DNA from 2 places in the Rhizobium sp. CIAT894 genome. Region 1 is predicted to be linked to the other one. Evidence: riboswitches for the same ligand, from Rfam matches in the RefSeq annotation. Region 1 holds a riboswitch; the other holds the start of a gene.

Region 1 (4,664 bases):
TGAAGAAGCTGCGCCAGATGAGCCCGATGTCGGCGGAAGCCACCGTCGTGCGCAATTATCTGGACTGGCTGCTGGGTATTCCCTGGGGCAAGAAGTCGAAGATCAAGGCCGATCTCAACAATGCCGAGAAGATCCTCGAAGCCGATCACTTCGGTCTCGACAAGGTCAAGGAGCGCATCGTCGAATATCTGGCCGTGCAGGCCCGCGCCACCAAGATCAAGGGCCCGATTCTGTGCCTGGTCGGCCCTCCGGGCGTCGGCAAGACCTCGCTCGCCCAGTCGATCGCCAAGGCGACCGGCCGTGAGTATGTCCGCATGGCGCTTGGCGGCGTTCGCGACGAAGCCGAAATCCGCGGTCACCGCCGCACCTATATCGGCTCGATGCCCGGCAAGGTCATCCAGTCGATGAAGAAGGCGAAGAAGTCCAACCCGCTCTTCCTGCTCGACGAGATCGACAAGCTCGGCCAGGATTATCGCGGCGACCCGTCTTCGGCCCTGCTCGAGGTCCTCGATCCGGCTCAGAATTCGACCTTCATGGACCACTATCTGGAAGTCGAATACGACCTGTCGGACGTGATGTTCATCACGACGGCGAATACGCTGAATATTCCGGCACCCCTGATGGACCGCATGGAAATCATCCGTATCGCCGGCTACACCGAAGACGAAAAGCGCGAGATCGCCAAGCGGCATCTGCTGCCGAAGGCCATCAAGGAACATGCGTTGCAGCCGGAAGAATTCTCGGTCAGTGACGACGCCCTGATGGCGATCAGCCAGCAGTACACTCGTGAGGCTGGTGTGCGCAGCTTCGAACGCGAATTGATGAAGCTCGCTCGCAAGGCGGTCACCGAGATCATCAAGGGCAAGACGAAGTCCGTTCACGTGACGGCCGCCAACATCTCCGACTATCTGGGCGTTCCGCGCTTCCGCCACGGCGAAGCCGAGGGCGAGGATCAGGTCGGCGTTGTCACCGGTCTTGCCTGGACGGAAGTCGGCGGCGAGCTGCTGACCATCGAAGGCGTGATGATGCCGGGCAAGGGCCGCATGACGGTCACCGGCAATCTGAAGGACGTTATGAAGGAATCGATCTCGGCAGCGGCCTCCTATGTCCGCTCGCGCGCTGTCGATTTCGGCATCGAGCCGCCGCGCTTCGATAAGAGCGACATCCACGTGCACGTGCCGGAAGGCGCGACGCCGAAGGATGGCCCCTCGGCCGGCGTCGCCATGGCGACCGCCATCGTCTCGATCATGACCGGCATCCCGGTCAACAGGCATGTGGCCATGACCGGTGAAATCACCCTTCGCGGCCGGGTGCTGCCGATCGGCGGTCTCAAGGAAAAGCTGCTCGCAGCGCTTCGCGGCGGCATCAAGAAGGTGCTGATTCCGGAAGAAAACGCCAAGGACCTGGCGGAGATTCCTGATAACGTGAAGAACAGCATGGAGATCATCCCGGTCTCCCGCATGGGCGAGGTGATCAAGCATGCGCTGATCCGGCGGCCGGAGCCGATCGAATGGGACGGCACGGTGGAAACGCCTGTCATCACTTCGGTCGAAGGCCTTGATGAGACAGGCGCAACCATAGCGCATTGAATGGCCCGGGCCACATTTATGCCCCATTGGAGCAAAACACGAAAAAAGGCTGGCGTTTTCGCCAGCCTTTTTTGTGAAAACGTCATGGAGGCGCTTGCTTTTCCTTGATTTGCAGGGCTTTTGGGTTCCCGGCGGGCCTGATGAAACCTATTCGGCGCCTAGCTTACTATTGAGTCGTTTCATACCATTTAGAAAGGGGTGGAAACATGAACAAGAATGAACTCGTGTCCGCAGTCGCCGAAAAGGCAGGACTGACGAAGTCTGACGCGGCTTCCGCTGTTGACGCGGTTTTTGACGTTGTCCAGGCTGAACTCAAGAACAAGGGCGACATCCGCCTCGCGGGTTTCGGCAGCTTCACCGTTTCTCATCGCGCCGCAACGAAGGGCCGCAACCCGTCGACGGGTGCTGAAGTCGACATTCCGGCTCGCAACGTGCCGAAGTTCACGCCCGGCAAGGGCCTGAAGGACGCCGTCAACGGCTGATTTAAGATTATCCGCCAGCCGTAAACGAGACCGGCTGTGCAGGATTTTTAGAGGGGTTCGGCTTGGCCGGACCCCTTTTTGATTCGGGCTCGCTTTGTTTTGGCAGGTCTTGCCGTCGCGCCGGCTTTGATCTACGAGATTTCTGTTCTCAGGGCGGGGTGAAACTCCCCACCGGCGGTAGAGGGTCTCGGCCCAAGCCCGCGAGCGCCTGCTTCCGCGCCCATGCGGGGGAAGGGTCAGCAGATCCGGTGCGATTCCGGAGCCGACGGTATAGTCCGGATGGAAGAGAATGAGCGTCGGCTGTGCGAAGGGCAGGGGATACCTGTCTCGCCCGTTCGGGGCTCATGCGTCCTGATTTATGTTGGTCCTGTAGTTTGGATGAAAGACATGAATCAGACTTCCCTTGCCGTCGAGCCGTCCCGCGCCCTCGTCGGTGCCTTTTGGATGGTCCTTGCCGGCATCGCCTTTTCGCTTCTCAACGTCGTCATCCAATGGCTGACGATGAAGCTTGGCTTTCCCTCGGCCTCGGCAGCCTTCTGGCAATATGGCTTCGCCTTCGCCTTTTCGTTGCCGTTCCTTCGCAGGCTCGGGCTTGCGGCGATGCGGACGCATTATCCCTGGCGCCACCTCGCGCGCGTCGCCCTTGCCGCACTCGGCGTCGAGGCCTGGGTTGCCGGTCTTGCCGCGGTGCCGATCTGGCAGGCGATCGCACTGGTGATGACCTCGCCTTTCTTCATCATTCTCGGCGCCCGGCTTTTCCTTGGTGAGCGCGTCGGCCCGGCCCGCTGGGCGGCGACCGCAGTCGGTTTCACCGGCGCGATGATCATCCTGCAGCCATGGTCGGACGGCTTTGGCTGGGCCGCACTCCTGCCGGTGCTCTCGGCGCTGCTCTGGGGCGCCTCGTCGCTGATCACCAAGAGCCTGACGGGCATCGAACGGCCGGAAACGATCACCGTCTGGCTGCTCGTTCTGCTGACGCCGATAAACGGCGGTCTGGCGCTTGCGGCAGGCTTTGCCGTGCCGACGGGTGCAACCCTTGCCCTGTTCCTGCTGGCGGGGCTGTTGACCGCCGCAGCGCAGTATTTCCTCACACTTGCCTATGCCGCAGCGGATGCCGCCTACGTCCAGCCTTTCGATGACCTGAAGCTGCCGCTGAATGTGCTGGCCGGCTGGCTGTTCTTCGGTTATGCGCCGGCGGGTTACCTCTGGCTGGGTGCGGCCCTCATCCTTTCCGCCTCACTCTTCATCATGCGAAACGAGATGCGCCGGGAGCGAAAACCCGCCTGAGGTGATCCGCTGCAAAATGTCGCAGCTGTCATGCCTCTGTCACGCCGCTCCCGCAGAAAACTCATGTTTCGAATGTTCGACACATGGGGGATTTCATGACGATTTCATCGCGCAAAGCAGTGCTCGCTGCAGTGCTTCTCGCATCCGTTGCCTTTCCGGCCGCGGCCGAACCGGTCTTCAACCGGATCGCCTCTTTCCCGGTCGCGGAGAACCTGCCTGCGGACAAGGACAAGCTTTCGGCGACGTCGGCCGAAATCATCACCGCGACCGACGACGGCAACACGCTGATCTATAGCGACAGCCCGCTCGGCGCGATCGGCTTCATCGACATTACCGACGCCAAGGCGCCGAAATCAGGCGGCGCGCTGATGATGGACGGCGAACCGACCTCGATCACCTCGAGCGCCGGCAAGGCGCTGGTTGCCGTCAACACCTCCGAAAGCAAGGCGAAGCCCTCGGGCCGCCTTTCGATCGTCGACGTGGCGAAGAAGACGATCGAAAACAGCTGCGATCTCGGCGGCCAGCCGGATTCGATCGCGCTCAACAAGGACAAGACGCTCGGCGCCATTGCGATCGAAAACGAGCGCGACGAAGAGGTCAACGACGGCAAGATCCCGCAGATGCCGGCCGGCGATCTGGTCGTCTTCCAGCTGAAGAACGGCACTGTGGATTGCGGCACCATCAAGCACGTGGCGTTGACCGGTCTCGCCGGCGTCGCCCCTGAGGATCCGGAGCCGGAATTCGTCGCCTTCAACGGCCTGAACGAGATTGCGCTGACGCTGCAGGAAAACAACGAGATCGTCATCATCGACGCCAATACGGCTCAGGTGAAAACACATTTCTCCGCCGGCAGCGTCGATCTCACCGGCATCGACACCAAGCGGGACGGTGCCTTGAAATTCACCGGCGAATTGAAGGGCGTGTCGCGCGAGCCCGACGCCGTGAAATGGCTGGACGACAACCGCCTCGTCGTCGCCAATGAAGGCGACTATCAGGGTGGCTCGCGCGGTTTCACCATCTTCGACAAGACGGGCAAGCTTCTCTACGAATCGGGTGCATCCTTCGAACGCGCGGTCGCCCATATCGGCCACTATCCGGAAAGCCGTTCGGGATCGAAGGGCGTCGAGCCGGAAGGCCTCGAAGCCGCCAGGTTTGGCGACGACCAATATTTCTTTCTGCTCGCCGAGCGTGCCTCGGTCGTCGGCGTCTATAGGGATACCGGCGCCGATCCCGAACTCGTGCAGCTTCTGCCATCGGGGATTTCGCCGGAAGGCGGGATCGCCATTCCTGCACGCAATCTCTTCGC
Region 2 (4,664 bases), 1.2 Mb from region 1:
GGCCGCTGACGGATGCCTGATCGGCGAGAAGCAGTGGCGGGATATGTTCTACCGGTGAGATGCGGGCCAAGGGCGCGTCTTGGGATGAGAGAGGAGCGGGCGTGCCGTGTGGCACCCCCTCTGGCCTGCCGGTAAGGAAAGAAGCCTCGCCCCGCAAGGGGCCTCGAAGGGCGAGGCGGGTGCTCCCGGCGCCTGCCGCCACCTACAACGGCAGCTGCTTGCCGGCCTGTTCGCTAACCATGTATTCGGCATACCAGTCCGGCCAGTTCTCGTCATATTTGCCGCCGTTTCGTTTCTCGTGTTCGCCGTGAGCCTGGGCGGCGCGGCGCAGTGCGGCGGCAAGGTCGTTCGAGGTCGAGAAGGCCGTTTCGTCGGCGTCGATGCGGCCAGGCAGGCGGGCGGTGACTTCCTGGAACAGCCAGCCATTCCCGTCGGGATCCTTGAAGGAGGCGAAGGAGCGGTAGCTGCGGTGTTCGGGGTCGCGGCCGGCAATGCGCAGGCGCCCGAAGAGATAGGGCTCGTCCTTGCCGGCATAGACGCCCGATGCGTCATGGAAGACCTCGCTCACCTCGACGCCGCGGGCGATAAGATCGCGCCTGGCGGTCTCGATGTCGGAGACGATGAGGTAGAGCCCTTGCGCGGAGCCGGGAGCGGCGGCGGTGACGTTCTTGCCGAAGATGATAGCGCAGCCGGAGCCCGGCGGAGTAAACTGGATCACCCGGAAATCGGCATCGTTGGCGAAATCGGCATCGAGCCTCCAGCCCAGACCGTCGTAGAAACGTTTGGCGCGGTCGACGTCGGAGACGGGGATGACGACCACTTCGAGCTTGGTGTCGACCGGTCGCATTCTCACGGATTCGGCGGGGGTTTCACTGTGCATTGCATTGCTCATCTTCAGCTCCCTTGAGGTTTGGACGCATTAAGAATGGCGATACATGTCGGGGTCGAGTGGACCACAGCGCAGGCGGGGCGTCGAATCAATTCTTCTGTTGGGAGAAGACGGCGGGCCGATCCCGCCGTCAATTGCGCAGACTCTATGCCGCAAGAGCGGCGCGTGTCTTGCCGATAATCAGAGCGGCGCGCGCCGCCTCGCGGCCCTTCTCGACGAAATGGGCGCGGTAGATCTGCGTGTGATGCTCGGTTTCCTGGTAATGATGCGGCGTCAGAGAGACCGACAGCACCGGCACACCGGTATCCATGCCGGCGCGCATCAGGCCATCGACCACGGCCTGGGCGACGAATTCGTGGCGGTAGATCCCGCCATCGACGACGAAGGCGGCGGCGATGACGGCCGCATAGCGCCCGCTTGCGGCAAGATCGCGCGACAGAAGCGGCATTTCGAAGGCGCCGGGAACATCGAACACGTCGATCTGTTCGGCGGGAACAAGCTGTTGAAAACCTTCGAGCGCACGGTCGACGATATCGGCGTGCCAGCCGGCTTTGACGAAGGCATAACGGGTGGGTGTCATAGTCATCTCCTTTGGCGTACAGACACGTCACCCAAGGCGATCACGAGCATCCGCAGCCGGCCCGGAGGCGCAGCAGCAACGCACGTTCTCTTTCATCCGGACTATGACCGTCGGCTCAGGCATCTCACCTGATCTGCTGACCCTTCCGAAGAAGGCGCTCGCGGGCTCGCAATCGAAACTGCATACCGCCGGTAGGGACTTTCACCCCGCCCTGAGAACGGCGCGACAATAGGGGCAAGGCGGCCGGCTGGCAATAGGGGAAGATGGTTTTGGAATGGGTGCGGGTTGCAACCCCAAGAGAGCCTCATCCTGTGGTGCCCCGCAGGGGCCTCGAAGGACAAGGCGGGTGCGTGGGCGACGGATGGATGCGTGCCCCATCGCCCTTGCTGAGTGCGCGCATCCGCCTACATGATCCTGCTGAGGACATCCATGTCGAAACAGCATGCCGCTCCGCCTCATTGAGGTAGGGCAGCAACCATGGGAGATCATGATGCCAGAAGCTTTCGTCGTTCACCGCGAAGCGCATATCGCAGCACCGCCGGCGGCCGTGTTTGCGCTGATGACCGACCCGGAAAAGATTCTGCGCTGGATGGGAACGGAAGCTCAGGTCGAGCCGCAGCCCGGCGGGCTCTATCTCGTCAACGTCACCGGCGCTCGCTTTGCGCGCGGCTCGTTTCGCGAAGTGGTGCCGGTTCATCGCCTTGCCTACAGCTTCGGCTGGGATGGCAGCGACGTGGTGCCGCCGGGCTCGAGCCTGGTCGAGATCGACCTGATCGAGCAGCCCGATGGAACGCTGCTGAAGCTCACCCATAGCGGCCTGCCGAGCGCCGAACAATGCGCCGGCCATGAGGAAGGCTGGACGCATTACCTCGGCCGGCTCACTACGGTTGCAGCCGGGCGCGACCCGGGTCCCGATGTTTTTTCCGGCAGGAAATGAACGGTTTTCCCAAGGGCGCCACCGCGCCCGCAAGCGCCTGCCACCCACTGAAAAAGACGGCCTGGCGGCATTGCGTCGGCCGGCCGGAAGCGCTGTTTTTCATCCTCAAACATGAACGCGCAGTTCATCCCCAGTTCAATTTGGCAGCCCTAGGGTGGTCACGGCTGGATTGAATTGGAGTTCGTTATGAAGGCACTTTCTATCGCGGCTGCCTTGCTTGCTGGCAGCCTTTCGATCGGTACGGCGCAGGCGATGCCGAGCGCGACGATCAAAGTCGAGAGCAATATCACCAAGGTCGACTACGCCTGCGGCCGCGGCTGGCATCTGACGCGCTGGGGCGAATGCCGGCGCAATTGGCGACGCCCGCCGCCGGTGGCTTTTTACGGTGGTCCGCCCCGCTGGGGCTGGGAGCGGCGCCATGGGGATTGGGACGGCCCGCGCTGGCGCCATGAGCGGCGCTGGGACCGCGACCGCCGCTGGCGTGATGACCGTCGCTGGGACGATTGAGGTCTCGACCAGATATGAATCGATGAGGCCGGCGCCATATTTCGCCGGCCTTTCTCATGAGAGTTCGCAGTTTTCCCGCAGTCAGATCGTGCTGACGAGCCAGTGTTTGCCGTCGATCAGCTCTTCGAGCTCGATGGGATCCTTGACGCCGAACTCGAACCATTCGACGAGCTCTTTCGCCTTGCGCTTGCTCTCCTCCGCGGTGAAGTCGATCTCATAGCGCGCGCACCATCGCCGAAGGATCGACGTCAGCAGCGTCATGTCATTCCCGTCAAGCGGATCTTTCGGCCAAAATGTCGTGCCCATCGCAACCCCTCAATCGCAGATGACAAGCTGGCGCATAATGGAATCAAAGATGCGCAATTTTAAAGTGTTTTTTCGTTGTTTTCCACTGTGGTGAACGGTTTTCCACAGGCTTGTCTGGCAGTGGGGTTGACAGGGTTGTGTGGAGGCTAGGGGTGCAAGAGCCGAGAGGAGGCCCTCCCGGACATCCGGGGATGTCCTGCCGGGCTGCGGAGCATCCGCGCGCGGATGCTCCGGGGTTGCCCACACCCGGGGCTGATGCGATGTTAGGGCATGGATCTGCCTTCCTCCCTTGCCTGGCTGGTCGACGAGGCGGCTGCTTCGCCCGGTCCCGAACCGTTTCTGGCCGAGCTCGGGCGCCGGCTGCTTTCCGATGGCCTGCCGCTTGCCGGCGGGGCGCTGACGCTTGCGGTGCCGCATCCGATCATTGCGCGGCGCACCTGGCTGTGGCGGGCCGAGACCGGGGGTGTCATCGAGGCGCTGGCTTTTGCCGCCGCACCGCCCGTCGATGCCGGGCGTGACTGGCTGGCCGGGCTCGGGCCGGTGTGGGAGGAGAGGATCGGGCCTTCTCAGGATGCGCTGATGCTCGGCTGGGCGGGCATTGGCGCCGGCGCTTTCGCTCCCGATAACGCCGCCCGGCTGCGGGACGTCGCGCGTTTTGCCGCGGCGCCGCTCGCAGCCCTTGCGGCGCGCGAGGCGCGGGCGGCATTGCTCGAAGCGTATCTCGGCCGGCGCAGTGCGGCCCGGGTGCAGGCCGGAGCGCTTGCCCGCGGCACTGGCGAGACTATTCGCGCCGCTCTTCTCTGCGCGGATCTGCGCGATTTCACCGCGCTTTCCCAAGTGACGGAGCCGCATGCGATGATTGCGACGCTCGACGCCTGGTTCGATCGCGTCGCCGGCGCCGTACACGCTTTCGGCGGCGAGGTGCTGAAATTCATCGGTGACGGTGTATTGGCGATCTTTCCCGTCACCGGCGCTTCCGGCCAGATGCAAGGAGACCGCAATGCCTGCGACGCGGCGCTCCGGGCCGTCGCCGCCAGCCGCGCCGGCATGGTCCATCTCGACCACGTGCGCCAGGCGCAGGGGCTGGCGCCGCTGCCCTTCGGCGCGGCCCTGCATTTCGGCGAGATCCTGTGGGGCAATATTGGCGCAGCCGACCGGCTGGACTTTACCGCCATCGGCCCCGCCGTCAATCTGGTCAGCCGCCTGGAAGGGCTCTGCAAGCCGCTCGGCCGAAGCGTGCTGATCTCGGGTGCTGTGGCCGCAAATACCAAGACGATGCTGACGCCGCTCGGGGAACACAGCTTGCGCGGCATCGCCGACCCTTGCGCGGTGTTCACTTTGCCGGAGGCCTGAACGCGAGCCGGGCCGCGCCAGGAGTGTTCTCATTTATGCAAAGAAATCTTTGCAAAGATATCCTTGCAATAGTAAGCTTGAGGCATGAAAAC

The links. A riboswitch is a leader RNA that binds a small molecule or an ion and turns the genes downstream of it on or off. The one in region 1 is predicted to bind FMN.
Region 2: another riboswitch for FMN. It lies ahead of RHEC894_RS13750 (6,7-dimethyl-8-ribityllumazine synthase); the one in region 1 lies ahead of RHEC894_RS07870 (DMT family transporter).

What each region holds. Positions count from the first base shown of each region.
Region 1 is NZ_CP020947.1:1,579,818-1,584,481, forward strand. Features, by position in the region: gene lon (endopeptidase La) at 1-1,589, shown strand, start outside; gene hupB (DNA-binding protein HupB) at 1,796-2,071, shown strand; FMN riboswitch at 2,212-2,366, shown strand; gene RHEC894_RS07870 (DMT family transporter) at 2,459-3,358, shown strand; gene RHEC894_RS07875 (esterase-like activity of phytase family protein) at 3,454-4,664, shown strand, end outside.
Region 2 is NZ_CP020947.1:2,759,275-2,763,938, reverse strand. Features, by position in the region: partial or broken gene RHEC894_RS13760 (DUF1194 domain-containing protein) at 1-58, shown strand, start outside; gene RHEC894_RS13755 (VOC family protein) at 203-892, opposite strand; gene RHEC894_RS13750 (6,7-dimethyl-8-ribityllumazine synthase) at 1,035-1,469, opposite strand; FMN riboswitch at 1,550-1,692, opposite strand; gene RHEC894_RS13745 (SRPBCC family protein) at 1,960-2,406, shown strand; gene RHEC894_RS13740 (hypothetical protein) at 2,593-2,913, shown strand; gene RHEC894_RS13735 (hypothetical protein) at 2,995-3,219, opposite strand; gene RHEC894_RS13730 (adenylate/guanylate cyclase domain-containing protein) at 3,490-4,572, shown strand; gene RHEC894_RS13725 (helix-turn-helix domain-containing protein) at 4,657-4,664, shown strand, end outside.